Regions from separate parts of the Sinorhizobium sp. NFACC03 genome, predicted to be linked through region 1. Evidence: predicted binding sites of a transcription regulator. Region 1 holds the regulator's gene; each other region holds the start of a gene.
What was found. The regulator PhoB, encoded in region 1, activates phosphate uptake and scavenging genes when phosphate is short. The targets are predictions, from matches to a motif close to TGTCATNNANCTGTCAT.
Positions count from the first base shown of each region.

Region 2: a site for PhoB is predicted at 4,706-4,722, ahead of BLU35_RS10330 (UDP-2,3-diacylglucosamine diphosphatase). Genes of this name have one in related genera too.
Region 3: a site for PhoB is predicted at 3,557-3,573, ahead of BLU35_RS16340 (BtaA family protein). Genes of this name have one in related genera too.
Region 4: a site for PhoB is predicted at 4,265-4,281, ahead of BLU35_RS27725 (DUF47 family protein). Genes of this name have one in related genera too.

Region 1 is NZ_FMXF01000001.1:73,149-80,335, forward strand. It holds gene pstC (phosphate ABC transporter permease subunit PstC) at 1-426, shown strand, start outside; gene pstA (phosphate ABC transporter permease PstA) at 423-1,745, shown strand; gene pstB (phosphate ABC transporter ATP-binding protein PstB) at 1,759-2,574, shown strand; gene phoU (phosphate signaling complex protein PhoU) at 2,625-3,338, shown strand; gene phoB (phosphate regulon transcriptional regulator PhoB) at 3,597-4,280, shown strand; gene BLU35_RS00370 (GcrA family cell cycle regulator) at 4,349-4,870, opposite strand; gene BLU35_RS00375 (aspartate aminotransferase family protein) at 5,292-6,491, shown strand; gene argF (ornithine carbamoyltransferase) at 6,592-7,187, shown strand, end outside.
Region 2 is NZ_FMXF01000005.1:128,057-135,243, reverse strand. It holds gene BLU35_RS10350 (ABC transporter ATP-binding protein) at 1-158, opposite strand, end outside; gene BLU35_RS10345 (ABC transporter permease) at 181-1,308, opposite strand; gene dgcA (N-acetyl-D-Glu racemase DgcA) at 1,565-2,548, shown strand; gene BLU35_RS10335 (MFS transporter) at 2,500-3,720, opposite strand; gene BLU35_RS10330 (UDP-2,3-diacylglucosamine diphosphatase) at 3,818-4,654, opposite strand; gene BLU35_RS10325 (NADP-dependent malic enzyme) at 4,828-7,140, shown strand.
Region 3 is NZ_FMXF01000011.1:179,923-187,109, forward strand. It holds gene BLU35_RS16325 (lytic transglycosylase domain-containing protein) at 1-283, shown strand, start outside; gene BLU35_RS16330 (serine hydrolase domain-containing protein) at 326-1,678, opposite strand; gene BLU35_RS16335 (putative bifunctional diguanylate cyclase/phosphodiesterase) at 1,894-3,444, opposite strand; gene BLU35_RS16340 (BtaA family protein) at 3,621-4,871, shown strand; gene BLU35_RS16345 (class I SAM-dependent methyltransferase) at 4,876-5,544, shown strand; gene BLU35_RS16350 (glycoside hydrolase family 25 protein) at 5,797-6,582, shown strand; gene BLU35_RS16355 (lytic murein transglycosylase) at 6,838-7,187, shown strand, end outside.
Region 4 is NZ_FMXF01000030.1:10,837-18,023, forward strand. It holds gene BLU35_RS27710 (LysR family transcriptional regulator) at 111-1,010, shown strand; gene BLU35_RS27715 (serine hydrolase) at 1,087-2,547, shown strand; gene BLU35_RS27720 (inorganic phosphate transporter) at 2,593-3,597, opposite strand; gene BLU35_RS27725 (DUF47 family protein) at 3,597-4,241, opposite strand; gene recF (DNA replication/repair protein RecF) at 4,549-5,673, shown strand; gene BLU35_RS27735 (molybdopterin-synthase adenylyltransferase MoeB) at 5,776-6,537, shown strand; gene BLU35_RS27740 (GNAT family N-acetyltransferase) at 6,545-7,015, shown strand; gene BLU35_RS27745 (2-hydroxyacid dehydrogenase) at 7,081-7,187, opposite strand, start outside.

The sequences.
Region 1 (7,187 bases):
GGCATCATGCTGATCCCGTTCGTGTCGTCGCTCTCGGACGACATCATCACCCAGGTGCCGCGCGCATTGCGTGACGGCTCGCTCGGTCTCGGTGCCACCCGCTCGGAAACGGTCAAGAAGGTTATTCTCCCGGCAGCACTTCCCGGCATCGTCGGCGCGCTGCTTCTGACCGCATCGCGTGCCGTCGGCGAAACGATGATCGTGGTGCTGGCAGCCGGTGTCGCGGCCCGCATGCAGATCAATCCCTTCGAGCCGATGACGACGGTGACCGTGAAGATCGTCAACCAGTTGACGGGCGACCTCGAGTTCACCTCGCCGCAGACGCTGGTGGCCTTCGCGCTGGGCATCACGCTCTTTGTCATCACGCTCGGCCTCAACATTTACGCGCTCTACATCGTGCGCAAATACCGGGAACAGTACGAATGACCGACATCGCTTCCCCGACCGTCCGGATCTCCGCCCGTCCCGAATCCGCAAAACGCGATATCGGCATCAAGCGCCGCTACGCTGCCGAACGCCGGTTCCGCGCCTACGGCATTGCGGCAATCAGCACCGGTCTCTTCTTCCTGGCGCTGCTGCTGTGGACCGTCATTTCCAACGGCTACACCGCGTTCCAGCAGACGACGATCACGCTGCCGATCGAATTCACCGAAAAGGTGATCGACCCCAACGGCGAACGCACGACCGACAGCAAGGTACTGATGACCGCCAACTATCCGCTGCTGGTGCGCGATGCGCTCATCAAGCAGCTCGGCATCGATGCGACCAAGCGGCCGCTGGTCAAGCAGGCGACCGATATGGTCTCTGCGAGCTCCCGTACGCTCTTGCGCGACATGGTCGTGGCGGATCCGTCCATCATCGGCAAGACCATTCCAGTCACCCTTTTGGCCGAAGCCAACATCGACTCCGCCAACAAGGGGCAGATCGACCTCAAGGTCGAAGAGAGCAAGCGCAAGGTCAAGGACCAGCAGGTCACCTGGATGAACGAGCTCGAAAGCGCCGGCGTCCTGAAGAAGAGCTTCAACACCGGCATCTTCACCTTCGGCGCCTCCAGCCGTCCTGAAGCGGCGGGCGTCGGCGTTGCCGCCCTCGGCTCGTTCTACATGATGCTGATCGTGCTCCTGCTGTCGTTGCCGATCGGCGTTGCCGCCTCGATCTATCTCGAAGAGTTCGCTCCGAAGAACCGGCTCACCGACCTGATCGAGGTCAACATCAACAACCTCGCGGCCGTTCCGTCGATCGTCTACGGTCTGTTGGGTCTCGCCGTCTTCATCAACTTTGCCGGCATGCCGCGTTCGGCGGCCGTCGTCGGCGGTTTCGTGCTGACGCTGATGACCCTGCCGACGATCATCATCGCCACCCGCGCGGCCTTGAAGGCGGTTCCGCCGTCCATCCGTTCGGCGGCGCTCGGTCTCGGTGCCTCGAAGATGCAGACCATCTTCCACCACGTTCTGCCGCTGGCGATGCCGGGCATTCTGACCGGTACGATCATCGGCCTTGCCCATGCGCTTGGCGAAACCGCGCCGTTGCTGTTGATCGGCATGGTCGCCTTCGTCGTCGACTATCCCGGTTCGCCGATGGAGCCATCGACAGCGCTGCCGGTGCAGATCTACATGTGGGCCAACGAGGCGGAACGCGCCTTCGTCGAGCGCACCTCCGGCGCGATCATCATACTTCTCATCTTCCTCGTCGTCATGAACCTTGGCGCCATTCTGTTGCGACGTCGCTTTGAGCGCCGTTGGTAGTGAGGTAATTACTATGAACATCATGTCAGAAGCAGCGGTCGAGAAAGCCTTGGATCAGAAAATGAACACGGTTCCCTTCAAGATGATCGGCAAGGATGTGTCGGTCTACTACGGCGAGAAGCGGGCGCTTTTCGACGTCAACCTCAACATCCGCGAGAACACGGTAACGGCGCTGATCGGTCCGTCGGGCTGCGGCAAGTCGACCTTCCTGCGCACGCTGAACCGCATGAACGACACCATCGAGAACTGCCGCGTCACCGGCAAGATCACGCTCGATGAGGACGACATCTACGACCCGACCATTGACGTGGTCGAGCTGCGCGCCCGCGTCGGCATGGTCTTCCAGAAGCCGAACCCGTTCCCGAAGTCGATCTACGACAACGTCGCCTACGGTCCGCGCATCCACGGACTTGCCCGCACCAAGGCGGACTTTGACGATGTGGTCGAGACCAGCCTGCAGAAGGCAGGTTTGTGGAACGAGGTGAAGGACCGCCTGCAGGAGCCGGGCACCGGCCTCTCCGGTGGTCAGCAGCAGCGCCTTTGCATCGCACGCGCTGTTGCCGTCAGCCCGGAAGTCATCCTGATGGACGAGCCCTGCTCGGCACTCGACCCGATCGCGACCGCCAAGGTCGAGGAACTCATCCACGAACTGCGCACGAACTTCACGATCGTCATCGTGACCCACTCGATGCAGCAGGCCGCCCGCGTGTCGCAGCGCACCGCCATGTTCCACCTCGGCAATCTCGTCGAGGAGAACGACACCGACAAGATGTTCACCAATCCGGATGACCAGCGCACCCAGGATTACATCATGGGCCGCTTCGGCTGAGGCCAATCACGGCTGCAACAGTCACTGGAAAGCGCCTGTAAGGATCGACGATCATGTCCATGCATATCATGTCCGCCTATGACGAAGAACTGAAGTACCTGACGCGCCGCATCTCGGAAATGGGCGGTCTCGCCGAGCAGATGGTCGCCGAATCCGTCCGCGCCCTAGTCAATTCCGACCTGGCGCTGGCGCAAAAGGTAATCTCGGACGACACCGTTCTCGATGATGCCGAGCGCCAGATCGGCGAGAAGGCGATTGTCACGATCGCCAAGCGCCAGCCGGTCGCCGCCGACCTTCGCGAGATCATGGGGTCGATCCGCATCGCCTCCGACCTGGAGCGTGTCGGCGACCTCGGCAAGAACACTGCCAAGCGCGTGATCGCGGTTGCCGGTTCGGGCATCCCGCGCAAGCTCGCCCGCGGTCTCGAGCATCTCGCCGAACTCGCTCTGGTGCAGCTCAAGGAAGTGCTCGACGTCTATGCCTCGCGTTCGCCGGAAAAGGCCAATAGCATTCGCGAACGCGACGAGGAGATCGACGCGATCTACACCTCGCTGTTCCGCGAGCTGCTCACCTACATGATGGAAGATCCGCGCAACATCACGCCCTGCACGCATCTTCTGTTCTGTGCCAAGAACATCGAGCGTATCGGCGACCACGCGACCAACATCGCCGAGACGATCTATTACATGGCGACGGGTGCCCAGCCGGAGGGCGAGCGCCCGAAGGATGACAACACGTCGACGTTGGGCTCGGTCAACGACTAGAAGGTTTGAGCGGGATGCGGGGGACAACCGCATACACTTTTCCTCATCCCGCTCTGGCGTCAAACGCGCCGTTCGCAATGCATGCCCATGAGTATCATCCGGTCGCGGCTTCGGTCGCGGCCCCGAATTCCTGCATCTGAAGCATGCGGCTTTTCGCACCGCCTTTGAAAATGGCGGGGATGCTCCAGATTTAGAGTGTCTGAGTGCCGGCCGGTCCGCTGGACCCGCGCGGCGCTCGCGGTAAGGAGACGTTACCTGATGTTGCCAAAAATCGCCGTGGTCGAAGACGAAGAGGCGCTGAGCGTCCTGCTGCGTTACAATCTGGAAGCTGAAGGCTTCGACGTCGATACGATCCTCAGGGGTGACGAGGCGGAGATCCGGCTACAGGAACGCCTGCCCGACCTTCTGATCCTCGACTGGATGTTGCCTGGCGTCTCCGGCATCGAGCTTTGCCGTAGGTTGCGCCAGCGCCCGGAGACGGAGCGGCTGCCGATCATCATGCTGACGGCGCGCGGCGAGGAAAGCGAGCGCGTTCGCGGTCTCGCGACCGGGGCCGACGACTATGTGGTCAAGCCCTTCTCCACGCCGGAGCTGATGGCCCGCGTCAAGGCGATGCTCCGCCGGGCGAAGCCCGAAGTTCTCTCGACGCTGCTGCGCTGCGGCGACATCGAGCTCGACCGGGAAACCCATCGCGTCCATCGTCGCAGCCGCGAAGTTCGCCTGGGGCCGACGGAGTTCCGCCTGCTGGAGTTCCTGATGTCCTCTCCGGGCCGTGTCTTCTCGCGCTCGCAGTTGCTGGACGGCGTCTGGGGCCACGACATCTATGTCGACGAGCGGACCGTCGACGTGCATGTCGGCCGCCTGCGCAAGGCGCTGAACTTCTCGACCATGCCTGATGTCATCCGCACCGTGCGCGGCGCCGGCTACTCGCTCGAAAGCTGAGAAGGGCAAACAGAAGTCAATGAAAAAGGGGCCGATCGGCCCCTTTCGTTTTGGTCCTGTGCGGATCCTTAGCGCATCCGACGGCGCTCGGCGGATGGCTGGTAGGCAAGCCGCGCATGGAAGCTGCAATAGGGCGAAGCTTCCGGGGAATCGTTGCCGCAGAAGTGGAACTCTTCCTTCAGCGGGTCGCCGATCGGCCACTTGCAGGTGCGTTCGGTGAGCTGGGTCAGCTCGAGGCGGCGCGACATCGGCACGACCACGTCGGTCTGGATGCTGAAATCCTGCTCGGCAACGAGATCGACTTCGATCTCTTCCTTGAGGACGGTGGCGCCGGACGGACGGGCAACGGTGCGGGTCGAAACGCGCGAGGCGTAGTTCGGAGCGCGCGGCGCCGAGGTCGGCCGCTTCGGGCGGGCTGCCGCAGTGGTGCTGCCGCCGGCTTTGGCGCGGCCGGGAAGGCTCAGGCGATGAACCTTGCCGATGACAGCGTTACGGCTGACGCCGCCGAGCTGTGCCGCGATCTGGCTTGCGCTCAGGCCCTCGGACCAAAGCTTCTTCAGTTTCTCCACCCGCTCGTCAGTCCAGTTCATTTCTGCACTCTCCGTTCTCAGCGTTGGGGATGGCAGAATCCCTCACCGCACCCCGGTTGAATCTCGAGGTTGCAAACGCGATAACTCTTTTGGTGACTAGGTCCGCCGCATGCGTCTAGTAATTGAATGTTAACGTACTGACCGCCGGACTCCGTGGCAAGAGTCCGGGGAATCACGCCGAATCGAATTCGTAGTTTTCCCCAACTTGCTCGATCAGCGTTGCATTTTTGCAAGCCCTTCCGGCCGATTTTTTCGTCGCAGGGAAATGGATCTCGTTACCGCGCTGCAAGGCTTGGTTTTGTTGACATTGCAGTGCGAAATAGGAATAGTGCCTGCGCCGCCGAAAGGCGGCATTTTTGATTTTTATCGGGCCGCATGAAGCAGCGGGACCGATGCCGATTGGAGTGAAGGAGAGCCTCGCATGACTGCAACCACGCCGCTTTACGATACCTACATGCGCGCGCCGTTGCGTTTCGAGCGAGGAGAGGGCGTCTGGCTGATCGCCGAAGACGGCTCGCGCTATCTCGACTTCGCTGCCGGCGTTGCCGTGAACTCGCTCGGCCATGCGCATCCGCATCTCGTCGAGGCGCTGAAGGCGCAGGCCGAGAAGGTTTGGCACCTTTCCAACCTTTACGAGGTTCCCGGTCAGGAAAGTCTTGGACGCCGCCTGGCCGCCGTAACCTTTGCTGATCGGGTCTTCTTCACCAATTCCGGTGCGGAAGCGCTGGAATGCGCGATCAAGACGGCGCGGCGCTACCACTTCGCCAAAGGCCAGCCGGAGAAGTTTCACATCATCACCTTCGAGGGCGCCTTCCACGGCCGCACGATCGCGACGATCGCGGCCGGTGGTCAGCAAAAGTACATTGAAGGTTTCGGGCCAAAGGCCCCAGGGTTCTACCAGGTTCCGTTCGGCGACCTCGCAGCCGTCAAGAATGCGATCACCGAGGAGACCGCCGCGATCCTGATCGAGCCGATCCAGGGCGAGGGCGGCATCCGTCCCGCGACCAAGGAATTCATGCAGGAACTGCGCGCCCTCTGCGACGAATTCGGCCTGCTCCTGATCCTCGACGAGGTTCAGACCGGCGTCGGCCGCACCGGCAAGCTTTTCGCCCATGAGTGGACGGGCATCCGCCCGGATATCATGGCCGTTGCCAAGGGTATCGGTGGCGGCTTCCCGCTCGGCGCTTGCCTGGCGACGGAAGAGGCGGCCGCCGGCATGGTGGCGGGCACGCATGGCTCGACCTATGGCGGCAATCCGCTGGCGATGGCCGTCGGCAACGCCGTGCTCGACGTCATCCTCGCTGATGGCTTCCTCGCCCATGTGCGCGACGTCGCGCTCGTCTTCCGCCAGGGTCTTGCTTCGCTGAAGGATCGCTATCCCGATATCATCGAAGATATCCGCGGCGATGGCCTGATGCTGGGCATCAAGGTAAAGGGCCCCTCGGCGGATCTCCTGAAGGAGATCCGCGCCGAGAAGCTCCTGGCCGTGCCGGCCGGCGACAACGTGTTGCGCCTGCTGCCGCCGTTGACGGTGACGGCGGAGGAAGCACGCGAGGGCCTCGCACGCATCGAGCGCGCCGCCGAAGCAGTGCGGAAGGCAAGTGGTAACGCTGCGGCCTGACCGATAGGGCCAAGACTGACCCAGGATGGTAGAATGACCTTCGTGCGTTCACGCCGCTGCGTGGCGCACATAGGTTGGATTTTTTGAGGAACCGAGTACGATGGCAGGCACCAGACACTTTCTCGATCTTTCGGCCATGACGGCCGCCGATCTTCGGACGATCATCGATGATGCCCGCGTCCGAAAGGCGACGACCAAGGCCGGAACCGCCGAGAAGCCGCTCGCCGGCAAGATGCTGGCGATGATCTTCGAAAAGCCGTCCACCCGCACCCGTGTGTCCTTCGATGTCGGCATGCGCCAGCTCGGCGGCGAAACCCTGTTCCTTTCGGGCACGGAGATGCAGCTCGGCCGCGCCGAGACGATCGGCGATACGGCGAAGGTCCTGTCGCGCTATGTCGATGCGATCATGATCCGCACCACCGACCATCGCCGCCTGCTGGAATTGGCAGAACACGCGACGGTCCCCGTCATCAACGGCCTGACCGATGACACCCATCCGTGCCAGATCATGGCCGACATCATGACCTTCGAGGAGCATCGCGGACCGGTGAAGGGCAAGACGATTGCCTGGACCGGCGACGGCAACAACGTGCTGCACTCGCTGATCGAAGGCTCCGCCCGCTTCGGCTATCGCATGAACATGGCGGTGCCGCTTGGCTCCGAGCCGCAGGACAAGATCCTGAACTGGGCACGCAA
Region 2 (7,187 bases), on a different contig from region 1:
GCGCCGACGAAACCAAGGATCTCGCCGCGGTAGATTTCGAGGTTCAGCTTGTCGAGCACGATGTTGGAGCCGAAGCCCACCGTCAGGTCACGGACGGAAAGAACGGACTCCCGCCCGTTCGCCTCGGTCGCCTGGTACGCATCGTGCTGTTTTTCCAATGGGTTCACGCTGTTCTCCGCCTCAAAAATCGATTGACGCGTAGAACATGGCGAAGAGCCCGTCGATCAGGATCACGACGAAGATCGATTTGACCACCGAGGACGTCACGTGGCGGCCAAGCGATTCCGCGCTGCCGCCGACCTTCAACCCCTCGACGGCCGCCACCACCCCGATGATCAGCGCCATGAACGGCGCCTTGATCATGCCGGCGGCGACGGACGAAAAATCGACCGCTTCCTGCAGACGGGCGAGGAAGGTCGGGATAGTGATGCCGGAATAGCCCCAGGCAACCAGAGCGGCACCGGTCAAGGCCGCGAAGTTCGCGATGATCGTCAAGAGCGGCAGCGCGACGGTGAGCGCGACGAGGCGCGGAAAGACGAGAACGCCGATCGGGCTCAGCCCCATCACCTTCAGCGCGTCCACTTCCTCGCGCATCTTCATCGAACCGATTTCGGCGGTGATGGCACTGCCGGAACGGCCGGCGATCATGATCGCCGTGAGAAGAACGCCGATTTCACGCAATTGCAGGATGCCGACGAGATCGACGACGAAGACTTCCGCACCGAAGTAGCGGAGCTGGAACGCGCCCTGCTGCGCAATGATCGCACCGATCAGGAACGACATCAGCATGATGATCGGCACTGCCATCACGCCCATCCGGTCGATCTGATGAACGATCGCCGCCGGCGAGACACCGCTGTGCCGCCCAAGCTTCAGCTGGGCGCCGCGCACCGCAGAGCCAAGAATGTACATGGCAGCGACGATATCTTCCCAGGTCGCGATCATGACCTCGCCGACCGGCGCGAATATGCGCTGGAACAGCGGCACCCGCTCCTTGCCTTCATCGGGCGAACGCAGTTCTGCCGGCAAGGCGTCGATCAGCTCGACATAACGCTGCCCGCCGTCGGCGAAGTGAACGTCATCTCTGGACGGCCCGACGACACGGGTCACGAAGCGGCGGATGATCCAGGCCCCGGCCGTATCCATCGCGGTCACGCCGGACAGGTCGAACTGAGCGGCGCTGTCACCCTTGCGCGCGAGCTGGTCCAGCTTCGCCGCCATCGCCTCGGCTGTTTCATGCCGCCAGACGCCGGTGAAGACATAGCTTCGCTCGCCACCACTTTCGGCCAGCGCGACATCAGCGGTCATCTTGCGGGCAGGTTGCGACACGTGGCTTCTGTTTTCCCGAATTTCTACTGCATAATTCCCTGGATCGGGGTCGGTCTCAGGACAAATTTATGCAGCGGGCCTAAAGTGTTACAGCGAACTTTGCGCATCTCAACGCACGTCGCCGTAAAGATTCGTAAATCCTTACACCGTCATAACCGCTCGTATCGTTGCTGTCACCCGAACCTTCGACCGGTGGCGATACCAGCCCTTCAGAATGCAGGCCGGAGACGTTTTCATGTCACTTTCTCTCGATGCAGCGGTGGAACATTTCCCGATCGCAGGCACCTTTACGATCTCGCGCGGCTCCAAGACGACGGCGAGCGTCGTTACTTGCCGAATCAGTGACGGCACCCACACCGGTTCCGGCGAGTGCGTGCCCTACGGCCGCTACGGTGAAACGATCGATTCAGTGTTGGCCGAGATCGCTTCCATTCGCCCGCGCATCGAGGCTGGCCTGACCCGTGTCGAACTGCAGCGCCAAATGAAACCAGGCGCCGCACGAAATGCCGTCGATTGTGCACTGTGGGACCTGGAGGCCAAACAGAAAAACAAGCCTGTTCATGCGCTTGCGGGCACAGCCTCACCCGACGCACTGACCACCGCCTACACGTTATCGCTCGCCGAGCCAGACGCCATGCGCGAACAGGCGGCGAAATATGCCCACCGCGCACTCCTCAAGATCAAGGTCGGCACACCGGACGATGCCGCGCGTATCCGCGCCGTACGGGCCGGCGCGCCTGAGAGCCGCATCATCCTCGATGCCAATGAGGGTTGGACGCCCGAAACCCTCGCCTATCACTTCGCAATCTGCGCCGAGGAACGGATCGACCTGATCGAACAACCGCTGCCCGCCGGGCGCGACGAGGCACTGGCGACGATTGCCCGCCCCGTACCCATTTGTGCGGATGAAAGCGTGCACGCGACCGAGGACCTCGCCGCGCTCGTCGGCCGCTACGACGCGGTCAACATCAAGCTCGACAAGACCGGCGGCCTCACCGAGGCGTTGCGCATGCGTGATGAAGCCGTATCCCTCGGCCTTAAGGTCATGGTCGGCTGCATGGTCGGCAGTTCGCTGGCGATGGCGCCGGCGATCCTGGTGGCCCAGGGCGCCGATTTCGTCGACCTCGACGGACCGCTGCTGCTCGCCGAAGACCGCACGCCCGGCCTGCGCTACGAGGCTTCCCTGGTCTTCCCGCCGGAGCCGCGCCTCTGGGGCTGAAGATACCAGGCGGCGACCGCAAAGCAGCAGCCGGCAAAGGCGACGACCGACATCGAATAGAACCCCTTCACCCCGTACCAAGCGTAGAAGTAGCCCGATAGGAACGTCAAGATCGCGGTGAAGATGCCGGTGTAGAAGAAGTAGAGCCCCTGGGCGGACGCTTCCTGGGATTCCACCACCCGCTCGACGAGCTTGTGCTGCATGCCGGTGTGCATGATCGCATAGGTGAAGGCGTGGAAGCACTGGAGGATGAAGTAGCCGCTGAAACCGAGATCCATCGGGAAGATGATCCAGCGCACCACGGCGAGCGAACAGCCCGACAGGATCATCACCCAGACGCTGAAACGGCGGCTGATCGCCTTGGCGAAGATGAACATCGTCACTTCGGCGGCCACGCCCGCGCTCCAGAGCAGGCCGATCTCGGTGCCGCTGTAGCCGATGTGCTGCCAGTAGATCGCCGAGAAGGCAAAAAGCATCGCGTGGCTGGCATTGACCAGCGTCACACCGATCAGGAGCAGCTGCAGGTCGAGCTGCTTGAGCGACTTCGGCGGCGGCTCGGTGAGTGCAGTGATCGGCGATGGCCGGCGCGGCTTTCCCACGCGCGGCGCCGCATAGGCCATGGCAATTGTCAGGCCGAAACCGATCGCCATCGCCGGCAGCACCATGTCGCTGCCGAATATGCCGACCATCCAGCCACCGAGCATTGTCGCACCGATGAAGGCGACCGAGCCCCAGAGCCGCATGTGGGCGTAGTCGAAGCCCCAGCGGCGGACGCCGGAAAGCGCGATCGCCTCGACGATCGGCACATAGGGCGAATAGACCGCCGATTGCAGCGTGTAGATGACCAGCACCGGCCAGAAGTCGCGAAAGTAAAACAACACCAGAGCGGTTGCAAGCGACAGGAAGCCGGACCAGATCAGCACGATCGTCCGCTCGCCAAGGCGGTCGGCGATGACGCCGGCGATCGGCGCGGTGATGACGCGCACGAACATCGGCAGCGCCAGCACGACGCCGATCTCGAAGTCGCTCATCGAGAGCGTGCTGAGCCACATCGGAAAATACGGCATCGCGAAGCCGTTGACGATCAACGGCGCGCAGAAGAGCAAGGCGATGCGAAGCGCGAAATGGCGCGGCGGAGGGCCCACGGATGCGGGCGCTGAGGAGGGAATCATCGGCTGACCTGATGGCTGTGCTCAATCTCTAGCACAGCCCTGGCATGCCTCGCCATAACCTAGTTTTCGCGACAGGAGGTGACCTGTCGCTCTCCGGTTACGCAGCGCGCTGTGTCAGCAATTGGGCAAGCAGCTTGTCGGCTTCACCAGAGGCTTCGCCCTCAAGCGCGCCACCGCGCATCTGATGCCAGGTGATGAGTTCCATCGTGCCATCATGGTGCTCGGCGATCGCCGTGCAGCTTTCCACCCAGTCACCGGTATTGATGTAGCGGATATCGCCGATGTCCTCGATGACGGCATGGTGTATGTGGCCGCAGATCACCCCTTGAGCGTCGTGGCGGCGGGCTTCCTCGGCAACCACCTTCTGGAATTCGCCGATGAAGTTGACGGCGTGCTTCACCTGGAGCTTGGCCCAGGAGGAGAACGACCAATAGGGCATGCCGAGGCGGCGGCGAATGGCGGCCAGGCCGATGTTGATGGCGATCGCCGTGTCATAGGCCCAGTCGCCGAGATAGGCGAGTACGCGGGCATTGCGGACCACGACGTCGAATTCGTCGCCGTGCAGCACCAGATAGTTACGGCCGTCGGCACCCTCGTGCATGTAGCGCTGCGCCACCTCGATGCCGCCGAAGTGCACGCCGGGAAAATCGCGCAGGAACTCGTCGTGATTGCCGGGGATGTAGACGATGCGGGTGCCCTTGCGGGCCTTGCGCAAGAGCTTCTGGACGACGTCGTTGCAGTTCTGCGGCCAGTACCAGCTGCGCTTCAGCCTCCAGCCGTCGACGATGTCGCCGACCAGCACGATCGTCTCCGCTTCGTGATGCCGCAGGAAATCGAGCAGGAAGTCCGTCTTGGCGGCCTTCGACCCGAGATGGACGTCGGAGATGAACAACGTCCTGAGCTTTCGTACGGAGTTGTCTTGCTGCGCCGTCATGCCAGCCTCGTCTTTAATTACGCTTCCTGCCCCCGTGAAAACCAGACTCGTGTTTCAGGAAGATGACATGAGCGCCTTGCCGCCGGTCTGGCCGCCGAAATCAGCACGGCAAAACTGTACCTCGCTCCGAATTCATGCCAAAAGGCACGACCACGAATGAGGAATGTGAGAGCATGAACACGGGCGACAAGACGAAATCCCACATCGGTCCGGCCAGCGGCGACATCGACCAGCAGGCCCTTTTCTTCCACCGTTACCCGCGCCCGGGAAAGCTCGAAATCCAGCCCACCAAGCCGCTCGGCAACCAGCGCGATCTGGCACTCGCCTATTCGCCCGGCGTGGCCGCGCCATGCATCGCCATCCGCGACAACCCGGAAACGGCCGCCGACTACACGGCGCGCGCCAACCTGGTCGCGGTCATCTCCAACGGCACGGCCGTGCTCGGTCTCGGCAATATCGGGCCGCTCGCCTCCAAGCCGGTGATGGAAGGCAAGGCCGTCCTTTTCAAGAAGTTCGCCGGCATTGACGTCTTCGACATCGAGATCGACGCTTCGTCCATCGAGCGCATGGTCGACGTGATCTCGGCGCTGGAGCCGACCTTCGGCGGCATCAACCTTGAAGACATCAAGGCACCGGAATGTTTCGAGGTTGAGCGCCAGCTGCGTGAAAAGATGCAGATCCCGGTCTTCCATGACGACCAGCACGGAACCGCGATCATCGTCGCCGCCGCCATCCTCAACGGCCTGGAACTCGCCGGCAAGGATATCGCCAAGGCGAAGATCGTGACGTCGGGTGCCGGTGCGGCAGCACTCGCCTGCCTCAACCTGCTCGTCATCCTCGGCGCCAAGCGCGAGAACATCTGGGTGCACGATCTCGAGGGCCTCGTCTACAAGGGCCGCGAGGTGCTGATGGACGAGTGGAAGTCCATCTACGCCCAGGAGAGCGACAACCGCGTGCTCGCCGACAGCATCGGCGGCGCAGACGTCTTCCTCGGCCTTTCCGCTGCCGGCGTCCTGAAGCCGGAGCTGCTGGTTCAGATGGCCGAAAAGCCGCTGATCATGGCGCTTGCCAACCCGACGCCGGAAATCATGCCGGAAGAGGCCCGTGCCGCCCGCCCGGATGCGATGATCTGCACCGGCCGCTCGGACTTCCCGAACCAGGTCAACAACGTTCTGTGCTTCCCGCACATCTTCCGCGGCGCGCTCGATTGCGGCGCAAGCACGATCAACGAAGAAATGAAGATGGCGGCGGTCCGCGCCATTGCCGGCCTTGCCCGCGAGGAGCCGTCCGACGTTGCCGCCCGCGCCTATTCCGGCGAAACCCCGGTCTTCGGCCCCGACTACCTGATCCCCTCGCCCTTCGATCAGCGCCTGATCCTCAGGATCGCGCCGGCCGTCGCCAAGGCGGCCGAGGAAAGCGGCGTCGCCACCCGCCCGATCCAGGATTATGACGCCTATCTCGACAAGCTGAACCGCTTCGTATTCCGCTCGGGCTTCATCATGAAGCCGGTGTTTGCCGCCGCGAAGAACGCCCAGAAAAACCGCGTGATCTTTGCCGAGGGCGAAGACGAGCGCGTGCTTCGCGCCGCCCAGGTGCTGCTGGAAGAAAGCACGGCCCGGCCGATCCTGATCGGGCGTCCGCAAATTATCGAGACGCGCCTGCGCCGTTATGGCCTGCGCATCCGTCCGGATGTCGATTTCGAAGTGGTGAACCCCGAAGGCGATCCGCGCTACCGCGACTATGTCGAGGATTACTTCGCCCTTGTCGGACGCCTCGGAGTCATCCCGGAAGCGGCCCGTACGATCGTGCGCACCAATACGACGGTGATCGGTGCGCTTGCAGTCAAGCGCGGCGAAGCCGATGCGCTGATCTGCGGCGTCGAAGGCCGGTACTCCAGGCACATGCGCGACGTTTCGCAGATCATCGGCAAGCGTGAAGGCGTGCTCGACTTCTCGGCGCTCAGCCTGCTGATCTCGCAGCGCGGCGCGACCTTCTTCACCGACACCTATGTCAGCTACTGCCCGAGCGCCGAGGAGATCGCGCAGACAACCGTCATGGCCGCGCAGGAAATCCGCCGCTTCGGCATCACGCCGCGTGCAGCGCTCGTCTCGCATTCGAACTTCGGTTCGCGCGATTCGGAAAGCGCCACCAAGATGCGCAAGGCGCTTCAGCTCGTGCGCGAACTCGCACCCGATCTCGAAGTCGACGGCGAAATGCACGGCGATGCGGCGATCTCGGAAGCGCTGCGCCAACGCGTCATGCCGGACAGCAGCCTGCCGGGCGAAGCCAACCTCCTGGTCTTCCCCAATCTCGATGCCGCCAACATCACGCTCGGCGTCGTCAAGACCATGACCGACAGCCTGCATGTCGGTCCAATCCTGCTGGGTTCGGCGCTTCCCGCGCACATCCTTTCGCCTTCGGTCACATCGCGCGGTGTCGTCAACATGGCGGCCCTCGCGGTCGTCGAAGCCAGCCATCCGGGCTGAAATGATACCGCGGAGATCGCCTTCGATCTTCGCAGCTATCAGGCGCC
Region 3 (7,187 bases), on a different contig from region 1:
CCGCGTCGTCAAGCGCGAGAGCAACTACAATCCGCGCGCCTACAGCAAGGGCAATTACGGCCTGATGCAGATCCGCTACAACACCGCCAAGGGCCTCGGCTATGACGGTCCGGCGGAAGGCCTGTTCGACGCCGAAACCAACCTCAAATACGCGACGAAGTATCTGCACGGCGCCTGGATGGTGGCCGACAACCAGCACGACGGCGCGGTCAAGCTCTATGCCAGCGGCTACTACTACCACGCCAAGCGCAAGGGCCTGCTCGACGATCTCGGCATGAAGTAAGCGAAGCACGTTTACCGATATTCGAACTGTTTTATGAGGCGCTCAATCGAGCGCCTCTATTATTTTGGCGTTGAGCTTCTGTACGTCGTAGCCGAGCCTCGAAGGCGTGAGCCCCAGCCGGACCACCGCAAGCTTCAGCGAAGGCACCAGCATGATCGCCTGGCCGTCATGGCCGAGCATCCAGAAGGCGTCCGCCGGAAAACTGCCGGAGCCGGCGCGCACGCCGTTTTCCTCCAGCCACACCTGGCCCTGGCCGTATTTTCCGCCTGAGGCCTTGGCCGGCGCGCGCATGAAGGCGACGTAGTCCTTCGGCAGCATCGCCCTCCCCTTCCAGACGCCATCCTGCAATAGGAACTGCGCGAAGCGCGCCCAGTCCTGCGCGGTGGCATACATATAGGACGAGCCGACGAAGGTGCCGCTCGCATCGGTTTCGAGCACGGCGCTGGTCATGCCCAAGGGCGCAAACAGGGCGTCATGCGGGAAGGCAAGTGCCGCCGCCGGATCATCGAAGGTCCGCATCCAGATGCGCGACAGCAACGTGCTGGTGCCGCTGGAATAGCTGAACGTCGCACCGGGATCGGATGTCAGCGGCTTGATGGCCGCATAACCCGCCATGTCCTTCTCGAGATAGAGCATGCGCGTCACGTCGGTGACGTCGCCATAGTTCTCGTTGAATTCGAGACCGCTCTGCATGCCCATCAGATCGGCAAGCGTGATGCTGGCCCGTTCGTCGCTCGCCCACTCCGGCAGGAGTCCGGCACGCGCCACTTCCATTCGGCCCTCGGCCACACGCAGTCCGATCAGCGCCGCCGTGACCGATTTCGTCATCGACCAGCCGAGCAACGGCGTCGAGCGGTCAAAGCCCCGACCATAGCTCTCGGCGACCAGGCGGCCATCGCGAATGACGGCAATCGCCCGCGCGCCCGGACCGGCGAGATCGGCATCTTCGATAAGTCCCTGCAGGGCGGGATCGATCGCGGCTCCCTCGCCTTCCGGCCAAGGCGCTTCGGAAGCCGGCGCCGCCACAGCCGCCGCGGTCGTGATCGGCGGCAGGCTCGTTCCGCCGCCATCCGGCAGGCTCGTGCATCCTGCGCCCGGCCGGTAGGCGGCGTAGCCCGCCGCTGCAAAGCCGAGGATCCGTGCGGTCACCATCTGTTTTTCCGGTTCGACGGCAACCTTCACCAGCTTCAGCAAGGGGTGTCCCGGCGCCTGGACATCATCGGCCAGCACCGACTGGGCATCGCGTCGCGCGATGAAGACATTGGAGCAGACGATCTTCGCAGCGTACCCATCGCCGACCTTGAGCAACTCCGGCGGCGCGAGCGCGAGCCATCCGAAGAGGGCGACGACACCCAACACCAGCGCCGCACCTGATATCCTCAACATGCGTCTCATGCGTTCCCTCCGGCCGTCTCAAATATCCTTGGAGTCTTGCCGACCAAGGACAGAAAGATGCAGCAATTCAAACAGCGGTGGTGCTGGTCCGATGGGACGCGCGGTCGCTGTCGAGTTGCAGAGAGAACCAGCATTTCGCCGACAGGAAAAGCCCGCAGACTGCAAGTTTCCAATTTCTGGGGAATGGGGCCCTGGGGAGTGCTGGTCCCGCGGCGTTAGGCCGAACGTCGCAAATCCGCCGCTTCGCCTGTCTCAGGCAATGCCGCCACATCGGTGAGCGCCGGCGATATCCACGGACCGCGGACTTCCGCGGCGCCGCTTGCCTGCGCGCAATCCATCTCGCTTTCCTTTTCGATGCCGCGCACGGCGATCGGCAGGCGCAGTACCTGGCCGGTCTTGATGAGGCAGGCGAGCAGCGCAACGCTGCGCTCGCTGCCGTGGGTCGCCCGGATGGCGGTAAGATCGATGGTCACCTGGTCGGGCTGCAGTTCGGCAATCAGGTTCAACGGCAAGGATGAACCGGCGCCGCCGCCAAGCGCAATCCGCACACCAAGCGCGCGCAACCCCTGGAGATTTTCGGAAATCAGGGCGAGATCCTCGGTCGAAAAGTCCCCGGTGATCTCGATCGTCAGGCGTCCCGGCGGCAAGCTCGCTTCGGCGAGGCATTGCCCGACCTGCGCAACAAAGTCTCGATCCTTGAGTTGCGGGGCAAAGGGGGCGACAGTCAGCCCGGTCGGCGAAGCCCAGCGGGCAGCCTCCGTGCAGGCCGCCTGAAGTGTCCAATAGCCAAGCGAAAGCGCACTCGTGCTCTGCTCAGACGGCTCTATGAAGGCTTCCGCGCCGATGACGCCGCGAAGCGGGTGCCGCCAGCGCAGCAGCGCCTCGAAAGCGCGGATGGCTCCGCTTGCCGTCCCGGCAATCGGCAGGAATTCGAGGAAGAATTCGTCGTCCTCGAGCCCGCGTGCCACATCGCGCTCGGCCTCCGCCCGCTGCCGGGCGGCGTGGGTCAGCGTTTCCGAGTGGAAGGCGTGGCTGTTGCCGCTCATCGCCTTCGCCTCGTAGAGCGCCAGGTCCGCACGCTTCAGCACGTCGCCCGTCGCCGTATCGCTTCGCTCGACGAAGGCGATGCCGATGCTGCAGGCGGATGCGACCCGTGCATCGCCAAGATCGAACGGCGCTTCGAACAATGCCTTTACCCGCATTGCGAGTATTTCCGCCTCAGCCTGCGATGAAGCATCGGCCGCTGCAAGCACGAACTCATCGCCCCCGAGCCGGTAGATGGTTGCCTCCCCGGAAAAGGCGCGCCTCAGCCGGGCGCCGAAGAGTGCTAGCAACCGGTCGCCGGCATCGTGACCCATCGTATCGTTGATCGCCTTGAACCGGTCGAGATCAAGTAGGAGCAGGGCATTGCGCTCGAAGGCCGGCCCTTCGGCACAAAGCGCCTGACGAATGTCCGCTTCCAGCGCCGCGCGATTTGCGAGACCTGTGAGCTTGTCGCGGTGGACCTCGTGGCGCAAGCGCCGCTCGGCGCGGCGCGCTGCATGCAACTCGTGTTCGAGGCGGCGCGAGTAACGCCAGCGATAGAAGGACCCGCCGAGGAGGAACGGCATGGCGCCAGCCGCAAGCATTGTCGGAACATCCCAATTCGATTGTTTTGCGAGCACGGTTTCCGTCGCCAGTAACGCCGCGGAAACCAGAGCCCCCAATGCCGCGCCGGCAACCGCAAATCGCTGCTCGGGCTTCGGCAGAAACGTTCTTAACATCATGTCGACGCCCCCGAATATGAGCCGGTGCTAGCACGCCAGGGTTTAATGATTTCTTATGGGTGAAAAATAGTATGGCGGCCGTTCGAGCGCGCTCTGGGGGCTGTGGAAACCTCGTCATCAAAGTGTAGCGGAGTCACTTTAGAAGCGGCTAAGTTTCAACTGGATGAGCGGCAGAGATGACCGAACTAGCCCCCGACGTCGGCTTTGGCAGAAAAAATCCGAAGCTGAAAAACGCCCTGCTCCAGCACAAGACCTTTTCCCTTGCCGGCCTCTCGGAGCGTCTCTTCGGCCTGCTTTTTTCCGGTCTTGTCTACCCGCAGATCTGGGAAGATCCGATCGTCGACATGGAAGCGATGCAGCTCGGCCCGGAGCACCGGATCGTCACCATCGGCTCCGGCGGCTGCAATATGCTGACCTATCTGTCGGCCGGCCCGCGCGAGATCGACGTCGTCGACCTCAACCCGCACCACATCGCGCTGAACCGCCTCAAGCTCGCGGCCTTCCGCCATCTGCCGAGCCACAAGGATGTCACGCGTTTCCTGGCGACCCAGGGCACGGCCGCCAACGTCCAGGCCTTCGACCTCTTCATTGCGCCGAAGCTCGACACCGCGACGCGCAGCTACTGGAACGGCCGCGACCTGACCGGCCGCCGCCGCATCGGCGTCTTCGGCCGCAACATCTATCGCACCGGCCTGCTCGGCCGCTTCATTGCCGCAAGCCACCTGCTCGCCCGTCTACACGGCGTCAACCCGGAAGAATTCGTCCAGGCCGGCTCGATGCGCGAGCAGCGGCAATTCTTCGACGAGCGCCTGGCACCGCTTTTCGATCGCCCCGTCATCCGCTGGATTACCGGCCGCAAGAGCTCGCTATTCGGGCTTGGCATCCCGCCGCAGCAGTTCGACGAGCTGGCAAGCCTCAGCAGCGAGAAGTCGCTCGCCGCCGTGCTGCGCCATCGGCTTGAAAAGCTCACCTGTCACTTTCCGCTGCGGGAAAACTACTTCGCCTGGCAGGCCTTTGGGCGCCGCTATCCGCTACCGCACGAAGGCGAGCTACCGCCCTACCTCAATGCCCGCGCCTACGAGGCGATCCGCAACAATGCCGAGCGTGTCGAGGTCCACCACGCAAGCTACACCGAGCTCCTGGCGAGCAAGCCGGCGGCTTCCGTCGACCGCTACATCCTGCTCGATGCCCAGGACTGGATGACCGACCAGCAGCTCAACGATCTCTGGACCGAGATCACCCGCACGGCCGATACCGGCGCGATCGTCATCTTCCGCACGGCGGCAGAAGACAGCATCCTGCCCGGCCGTGTCTCCTCGGCCCTGCTCGACCAGTGGCACTACGATGCCGAAGCATCGGTCAAGCTCGGCGCCGAAGACCGCTCCGCCATCTATGGTGGTTTCCACATCTATCGGAAGAAGGCTTGAGCCGATGCGTGAGGCCGGGATTTCGCACGCGCGGCGCATGGACCACATGTACCGCTACCAGCGGCATTTCTACGATCTGACGCGGAAGTACTATCTCTTCGGCCGCGACACGCTGATCCGGGAGATGAACCCGGCCCCCGGTGCCTCTGTGCTCGAAGTCGGCTGCGGCACCGGGCGCAATCTGGCGCTGATCGGCCGCTGCTTCCCTTCGGCCCGTCTCTTCGGCCTGGACATTTCCTCGGAAATGCTGACCTCCGCCGATGCAAAGCTCAACCGTAGCGGCAAGCGCCGTGCCGAACTTCAGGTCGCCGACGCCACGGATTTCGACCCCGCCATCTTCGGCGAGCGCGGCTTCGATCGCATCGTCATCTCCTATTCGCTGTCGATGATCCCCGATTGGCAGAAGGCGATCGATGCGGCCATCGCCGCGCTCAATCCAGGCGGCTCGCTGCACATCGCCGATTTCGGCCAGCAGGAGCGCCTGCCGGCGAGCTTCCGCCGCGCGCTGCACGGCTGGCTCGATCGCTTCCATGTCACGCCACGCGCAAACCTCTTCGAGGTTCTGCGCGAGAAGGCGAGAGTAAACGGCGCCGATCTCGAACGCCGCGCGATCGGTCGCGGCTACGCCTGGCTTGCGGTCTATCACCGCCCGGCGGTCGCAATCGCCGCCTGAACCGGGACCCGGTCGCGCAGTCGGCTGGCGACCGCCCTTATCTCACGTCGCCAGAGAGCACCGAAATCACCAAAGGGATTTCGCGTTGGAGTAGAAATCGGCGAACTCCCGCCCACCTGCAATTCCCGCTTGAGCTAACCCAATTTTTACGATGATATGGTGAAGATGAGGTTCACGCCTCGCGGGGGAAATCACCGATATGAAAGCCATCGTGTGAGGCAGGATCGTCGCTCGTCTCTAGACAGGTACCTCATGCGCCGGCTTCTTCTGGCTCTACTGCCCATCGCCACCCTCCTTTCCGCCTGTTCGTCGACCGATTACGACCTGATGCAGACGGCATCGATCCCGCCGCGCTTCCAGGATACGGACCCGCAGAACTTCGGCGACCGCACCCCGCAGCACCACAACATCCACGGCATCGACGTCTCCAAATGGAATGGTGATATCGACTGGATGAAGGTGAAGAATTCGGGCGTCTCCTTCGCCTTCATCAAGGCGACGGAAGGCAAGGACAGGGTCGACACGCGCTTCAACGAATATTGGCAGCGGGCGCGTGCCGCCGGCATCCCCTACGCGCCCTATCACTTCTACTATTTCTGCTCGACCGCCGACGATCAGGCCGACTGGTTCATCGCCAATGTGCCGAAAAGCGCGGTCTATCTGCCTCCGGTGCTCGACGTCGAATGGAACGGCGAATCGAAGACCTGCCGCCACCGCCCGACTCCAAGCGAGGTCCGCGCCGAGATGAAGCACTTCATGGATCGCCTCGAAGCCCATTACGGCAAGCGCCCGATCATCTACACCTCGGTCGACTTCCACCGGGACAATCTCGTCGACCAGTTCAAGGACTATCACTTCTGGGTGCGCTCGACCGCCAAGCACCCGAAAGACGTCTATGTCGAGCGCCGCTGGGCCTTCTGGCAGTACACCAGCACCGGCGTTATCCCGGGCATCGACGGCAGTACCGATATCAATGCCTTCGCCGGCTCGGCGAAAAACTGGAAGAACTGGGTCGCAGCAGTCTCACAGCCGAAGTAAGACTGGCATTCTTGCCGGCAACCGCGGCAAGGCACCCCATTTTCTTCTTTCGGTCATAATGCTCTGGAAGAGCAAAGGCAGATTTACAGCGCCCGCACATCTCCAAGGACGCGCAAAGGTCGCTGTAACATTTTTGAACCGCTGCATGATTTGTCCCTAAATCGGTGACGATTTAAGGCGTTATGCAGGTCATCCAGCAATTTGGCTGCCCGTGGTGGTGTCTCCCGCACCCCGCGGCCAAAGAAAGGAATTATGATGATCCGGACTACCCGGCACGCCCTGGCCTCCGTCGCCCTCCTGGCGCTTACCGCCTCCACCGCCTTCGCCCAGACGGGCACGCAGAGCGCCGCTCCGGCTGCTGCCTGCGGCGGCGACCTCGGCGCGTTTCTTCAGGGCGTGAAGGCCGAAGCTGTCGCCAAGGGTGTTCCGGCCGATGTCGCCGATCGTGCGCTCGCAGGCGCCGTGATCGACCAGAAGGTGCTGAGCCGCGACCGCACCCAGGGCGTCTTCAAGCAGACCTTCACCGAGTTCTCCAAGCGCACGGTCAGCAAGTCGCGCCTCGATATCGGCCAGCAGAAGATGAAGGAATATGCCGACGTCTTCGC
Region 4 (7,187 bases), on a different contig from region 1:
TCGGCTCGGTAGGCTGGAACCGTCGTCCTCGAATGCAGACAGTTATGGCGGAAAACGATCGTTCGGATTAGTCTTCCAATTGTGGAACTCGAATTCGGAAAAGTCGAACGATGGTGAAGATCGAGGGAATAACCGCCTTTGTCGCGGTCGCCGAAGCTGGCTCGATCAGTGAAGCGGCGCGGCGCCTGCGCCTGTCGAAATCCGTCGTCAGCGAACGCGTGGCGGAACTGGAGCGCGGGCTCAACGCCACGCTCCTCCATCGCACGACGCGCAAGCTGACGCTCACCGAGGACGGCATCGCCTTCCGCGAGCGCGCCGTCAGGATCGTCAGCGAGGTGCAGGCGGCCGCGAGCGACCTTGCCGAGCGGCGCGGACAGCTGACGGGGCCGCTTCGGATCGCCGCGCCCGTCAGCTTTGGCCGCCGGCATCTCGGCCCGGCGCTCTATCCGTTCCTGGCGCGCCATCCGGAAATCGAACTGACGCTCGATCTCGACGACCGGCGGGTCGATGCCGCCTCGGAAGGCTACGACGCGATTGTCCGCCACGGCGTGATCGCCGATTCCCGCCTGGTGGTTTGGAAACTTGCCAGAAGCCGGCGCCTGCTCGTCGCCTCGCCCGATTATCTCGAACGACACGGCACACCGGCGTCGCTTACCGAGCTCGAAGGCCATCGCGGCGTCTTCTACACCAATCGCGGTGCGGCCGATTGGCGGTTCGAGGGACCTTCCGGTGCAACGATCGTCAGGGCGCGCCTAGCCCTCGGCATGAACAATGGCGACATGATGCACGACGCCGCCGTCGCCGGGCTCGGCATCGCGCTGTTGCCCGCCTTCATCGCCGGCCCCGCGGTGCGCGAAGGGCAATTGCGTGAGATTGATGTCGGGCTGCGTCCGGAGCCCGAATTCATCTACATGGCGCATCCGGAAGGACGACGCGTCTCCGCCAAGCTCCGAGCCATCGCCCAACATCTGAAGGAAGCCTTTGGCGATCCGCCCTATTGGGATCCATGAAGCGTTTCCGCAACCCCGGCGTAATCGCCGTCGGTGACGGTATCTCGCCGATTGCCGATCGAGTCTCGACAGAAGCTTGATCGAAATCGGCTGGCATGCGCTTCGCACCCATCGCAACCAAAGATTGGTTTCCTATCTTCTCATCATGCGGACCTTCTTTCTGAACTGGATCGTCGCCATGACGCTTGGCACCACCGCCCATGCGGGTTCCCTCTCCACGGCCCCGACCGATGCCGAAATCCTGAATATTCTGACCGATCGAATCGACAAGCAGCAGCAGTCGATCGGCATTGTCGTCGGAATCATCGATGCCAATGGACGACGCATCGTAGCGCATGGCCATCCGGCCAAAGGTGACCCGCGCCCGGTCGATGGACGGACCGTGTTCGAGATCGGCTCGGTCACCAAAGTCTTCACCGCGCTGTTGCTCGCGGACGCGATTGAAAAAGGCACGCTGCGCCTCGACACGCCCGTCTCCACGTTGCTTCCGCCAGGTGTGGCGATGCCGGACGACAAGGAGGAGCCGGTCACGCTGAAGGACCTGGCGACGCATATGTCCGGCCTGCCGCGGCTACCCAGCAATCTGAACCCGACAGACACAAGCAATCCGTATGCGGACTACGGCACCGCAAAGCTTTATGCCTTCCTGTCCCATCACAAGCCGCTGCGGCGCCCTGGCGTCGAGCACGAGTACTCCAATCTCGGCGCCGGGCTTCTCGGCCACGCGCTCGCCTTGAAGGCCGGCCTTTCCTACGAGGAGCTCGTCATCAGCCGCATCACAGCGCCTCTCGACATGAAGGACACGGCGATCTCGTCGCAGCCCGACTGGCCCGAAAGGCGGGCGACAGGCCACAATGCGGCGCTGGAGCCGGTGAGAGACTGGGATCTCAACGCGCTGCAAGGAGCCGGCGCGCTGCGCTCCACGACGAACGATCTTCTGATATTCCTGGAGGCGGCCATGGGGAAAACGTCATCGCCGCTGGCGCCGGCCTTCACCATGCTACTTGCGACCCGGCAGCCGCTCGGCAACGGGGGAGACGACCAGCAGGCACTCGGCTGGGTGATCTCGGGCAAGGGCGACGAGCAGATTATCTGGCACAATGGCGGGACCGGCGGCTATCGGTCCTTCGTCGGCTACCGACCGTCGACCGGTATCGGCGTCGTCGCCCTCTCCAATGCGTCGACCGAGGTCGGCGTGGACGATATCGGCCAACACCTGCTCAACCGCAACGCTCCGCTTGCGCCGGCAAATGTCAGGCGCACTGCGATAACCGTCGATCCGACGAGCTATGACGCCTATGTCGGCACCTATCGGCTGGCCCCCAGCTTCGAGCTGACGATCTTTCGCGATGGAGATCGGCTGTTTGCCCAGGCAACGGGACAGGATCGGATCGAAATCTTTCCGGAGGCCGAACACCGTTTCTTTGCGAAGCTTATCGATGCGCAGATCAGCTTCACCGTAACCGGCACCCGCGCCGGGAGCCTGACCTTGCATCAGGGCGGGCGGGACAGCCCCGCGCCTCGGATCGAGAAATGATGCACGTCTCCCACCGATTGAAGCGGGAGACGCTGTTCGCTTCGATCAGAAGATCAGATCGATCAGGAAATAGGCGAGCGCCGAAATCGCCGCCGCGGCCGGCATGGTGATGAACCAGGCAATCACGATATTGCCGGCAAGCCCCCAGCGGACCGCCGAGACGCGCCGCGCCGCACCGACGCCGATGATCGCACCGGTGATGGTGTGCGTCGTCGAGACGGGAATGCCGAGCCAGGTGGCGGCAAAGAGCGTGATCGCCCCGCCGGTTTCGGCGCAGAAGCCCTGCATAGGATTGAGCCTGGTAATCTTCGAGCCCATGGTGTGCACGATGCGCCAGCCGCCGAACAGCGTGCCGAGCGCGATTGCCGCCTGGCAGGTTATGACCACCCAGAAGGGCACGTAGAACTCCGAACCGAGATAGCCCTGCGAGAAGAGCAGAACGGCAATGATGCCCATGGTCTTCTGCGCGTCATTGCCGCCGTGGCCGAGCGAATAGAGCGACGCGGAAACGAACTGCATCACGCGGAAGGTGCGGTCGACGGCAAAGGGCGTCTGCCGCACGAAAATCCAGGAGACGATCAACACCAGGAGCAAGGCCAGGAAGAAGCCTATCGCCGGCGACATGAAGATGGCGCCGACGGTCTTGAGAAGACCGGTCCAGACGATGGAACTAAAGCCGGTGCTGGCAAGGCCGGCACCGACGAGGCCGCCGATCAGCGCATGCGACGAACTCGACGGAATGCCGAAGAGCCAGGTGACGATGTTCCAGACGATCGCCCCCATGAGGGCCGAAAAGATCACCAGCGGCGTGACGATGCCGGGATCGATGATGCCCTTGCCGAGCGTCTCGGCCACATGCAGGCCAAAGAACAGGAAGGCGATGAAGTTGAAAAAGGCTGCCCAGATGACCGCGTATTGCGGTCTCAGCACCCGCGTCGAGACGATTGTCGCGATCGAGTTGGCAGCGTCGTGCAAACCGTTCAGGAAGTCGAAGAACAGCGCGATGCCGATCAGCCCGACGAGCAACGGAAAGGCGAGCGTCGCATCCATCAGACGTTCTCGATCACGATGCCGCTGATTTCATTGGCGACGTCCTCGAAGCGATCGATCACCTTTTCGAGCTCGCCATAGATCTCACTGCCGATGATATAGGCCATCGGGTTGCTGGCGCCGTGACGGCGGAAGAGATCCTTGAGGCCGAGGTCGTGCAATTCGTCGGCACGCCCCTCGATGCGGGTAACTTCCTCGGCGATGGCGATAAGGCGATTGTGATTGGCGCCGATACGGTCGAGCAACGGAATGGCCTCGCCGATCAGATGCGCGGCCTGGACGATGATCGTCGCCATCTCGCGCATGCCCGGATCGAATGTCTTCTGCTCGTAGAGCCGGATCGTCTTGACCGTCTTGTGCATCATGTCGATGGCATCGTCCATCGACTGGATCAGGTCCTTGATGTCGCCGCGGTCGAAGGGCGTGATGAAGGACCGGCGCACCGCCAGGAGCACTTCGCCAGTAATATGATCCGCTTCATCCTCAAGCGCGACGATCCGGTCGCACTGTTTCTCCATGTCGTCGCCACCGGCAAGCAGCCTGTCGAGCGCTTCGGCGGCACCGACAACGGTGAGCGCGTGTTTTGCGAAAAGGTCGAAGAAGCGATCTTCGCGGGGAAGCAGTTTGCGGAACCAAGCCAGCATTACAAATATATCCATCCGTGGATTGTCATGAAACTGTCATATTTGACCGAGGCGCTCAAGAAAAGCACCTGATTCAAGGGGTTTGTCGCCTATCCCCTGCCGATATCGACCTATCCCAGGCGATATCGACGCGCTGGCCATTTCGTCTTGCCTTGGCCAACGCTTTCGTCCTACTGCATGTCTCCTTAAATCGACCTCGATTTAAGGACGAAGACATGCAGCAATTCAAAGTGCTACAGCGACCTTTGCGCGTCTGATATGACGCGCGGCGCTGTAGCTGGCGCCCAACGTCGAATCCGGTTTGCCCATGCCCCACAAGGTCTTTCTCAACCGCTTGAAGCTCACGGAGTTCCGCAACTATGCGGCTCTCTCGCTGGAGCTCGACCAGCGCCATGTGGTGCTGACGGGAGAGAACGGCGCCGGCAAGACCAATTTGATGGAAGCGGTTTCCTTCCTCTCGCCAGGACGAGGCTTGAGGCGCGCGGCTTACGCCGACGTCACCCGCGTCGGCGCGAGCGACGGGTTTTCCGTCTTTGCGGAGGTCGAGGGCATGGAGGGGCCGGTCGAAATCGGCACCGGCACCGCCGGGGTAACCGAGGGCCAATCCCGGCGGCTGCGGCTCAACGGAACTCCGGCATCAACCGTCGACGAACTGACGGATCACCTGCGCGTTCTCTGGCTGACGCCATCGATGGACGGGCTCTTCACCGGGCCTTCGGCCGACCGGCGGCGCTTCCTCGATCGGCTGGTGCTTTCGCTCGATCCTGAGCATGGCCGACGCGCCAGCGAATTCGATCGGGCGATGCGAAGCCGAAACCGGCTGCTCAGCGAGTTTCGCCCGGATCCGTCCTGGCTGACCGCAATTGAGCGAGAGATGGCCGGTCTCGGGGTTTCCATGGCGCTGGCAAGGCAGGAGATGCTCGGCCTCTTGACCGCGCTCGTCGAGCGGAACGTCGATGACAGCGTTTTTCCGTCCGCCCGCCTGGCGCTGTCCGGCTTTCTCGACGACGAGGGCCATCGCCCGGCCTATGATCTCGAAGAGCAATATCTGACAATGTTGCGCGACGGGCGGCCGCGCGACGCAGCGGCGGGCCGGACGCTCGATGGGCCGCACCGAAGCGACCTGCTGGTGCGTCATCGGGACAAGGACATGGAAGCCGCACGCTGCTCGACCGGCGAGCAGAAAGCGCTGCTCGTCGGACTGGTGCTGGCGCATGCGCGCCTCGTCGGCGACATGACTGGCCACGCGCCAATCATGTTGCTCGACGAGATCGCCGCGCATCTCGACGTCAACCGGCGTGCGGCGCTGTTCGACCTCGTCGATGGCCTCGGCGGCCAGGCCTTCATGACGGGAACGGACCAGGCGATGTTCGACGCACTTGGCGATCGCGGCCGCTTCCTGACCGTTTCGCACGGGAGCGTTACGGGATAAGCAAGAGCGGATGGGGAAAAGTGTGTGTGGTTTTCCGCCCGCATCCGCTCTCGCTTGAGAATCGATCGGCCACCCGGCCGAGCGGGATGAGGAGGATGTTGCATGACCGGTGAGAACAAGCTCGACCAATCGGAGATCGCCCGCTACGCCCGCCATATCGTGCTGCCGGAAATCGGCGGCGCGGGGCAGCAAAAACTCAAAGCGGCACGTGTGCTGGTGATCGGCGCCGGCGGGCTCGGCGCCCCGGTGCTCGTCTATCTCGCGGCCGCTGGCATCGGCCGGATCGGCGTCGTCGACGACGACATCGTTGCACTCTCGAACCTGCAGCGGCAGATCATTCACCGCACCGAGGACATCGATCGCGCCAAGGTCGAGCGAGCAGCCGAAGCGATCGGTTCACTCAACCCGCATGTCAGCGTCGACGAACACAGGCTGCGGCTTAACCCCGACAATGCCGAGGCGCTGTTCCGGCAATATCACCTGGTGATCGACGGCTCGGACAATTTCGACACGCGCTATCTCGCAGCCGATACGGCAGCCGCGGTCGGCATTCCGCTTGTAACCGGCGCCGTCGGCCGCTTCGACGGATCGCTGACGGTGCTGATGCCGTACAAGGCAGGCAGCGATGGGCGGCCGAACCCCTCCTATCGCGATCTTTTCCCGGAACCGCCGCCGGCCGGCGTCGTGCCCTCCTGTGCCGAAGCGGGCATCGTCGGCGCCCTGACCGGCGTCATCGGCACGCTCCAGGCGATGGAGGCAATCAAGGTGATCGCCGGTTTCGGCGAACCGCTGGTCGGTCGGCTGTTGATGTATGACGCGCTGACGGCGCAGTTCAACACCATCCGTTACCATCGCAGAGCGTAGGCCGATCATGGTGCAGATCTTTCGCATCAGTGAAAGTTTCGACCGGCACGAGGAGCTGCTGAAGCTGATCCTTGGCGCCTTCTCCTACATGGACGGACGGGTCGACCCGCCCTCCTCGGCGCACGTACTCACCGTCGAATCGCTCCGGCAGAAGAGTGCCGACGAGATCGCCTTTGGCGTCAGCGACGGCGAGCGGCTTGTCGGCTGCATCTTTTGCAAGCCTGAAGCCGATTGCCTCTACATCGGCAAGCTCGCGGTTGCCCCACAGACACAGGGAAAGGGTATCGGCCGGTTGCTGCTCGCGGAAGCGGAGGCGACAGCGCGAGCGCTCGGCCTTTCGGCGTTGCGGCTACTCACCCGCATCGAACTCACCGAAAACCACCGGGCGTTCGCCGCCTGGGGCTTCGTCGAAACCGGTACGATGTGCCACCCCGGCTTTACCCGACCGACGGCGATCGAGATGCGCAAGACACTCTAGCTAGCTTCTAACTTTGAGCAGGCCGGACAGACAGCCGCACGGCAGGACCGTGCGGCGCTCCGCGATCAGTCGCGGCCCGGAAGCACGCGGTCCGGCGGGCGATGGCCATCGAAGAAGGTGCGGATGTTGATCACCACCTTGTCGCCCATGTCGATGCGGCCCTCGAGCGTCG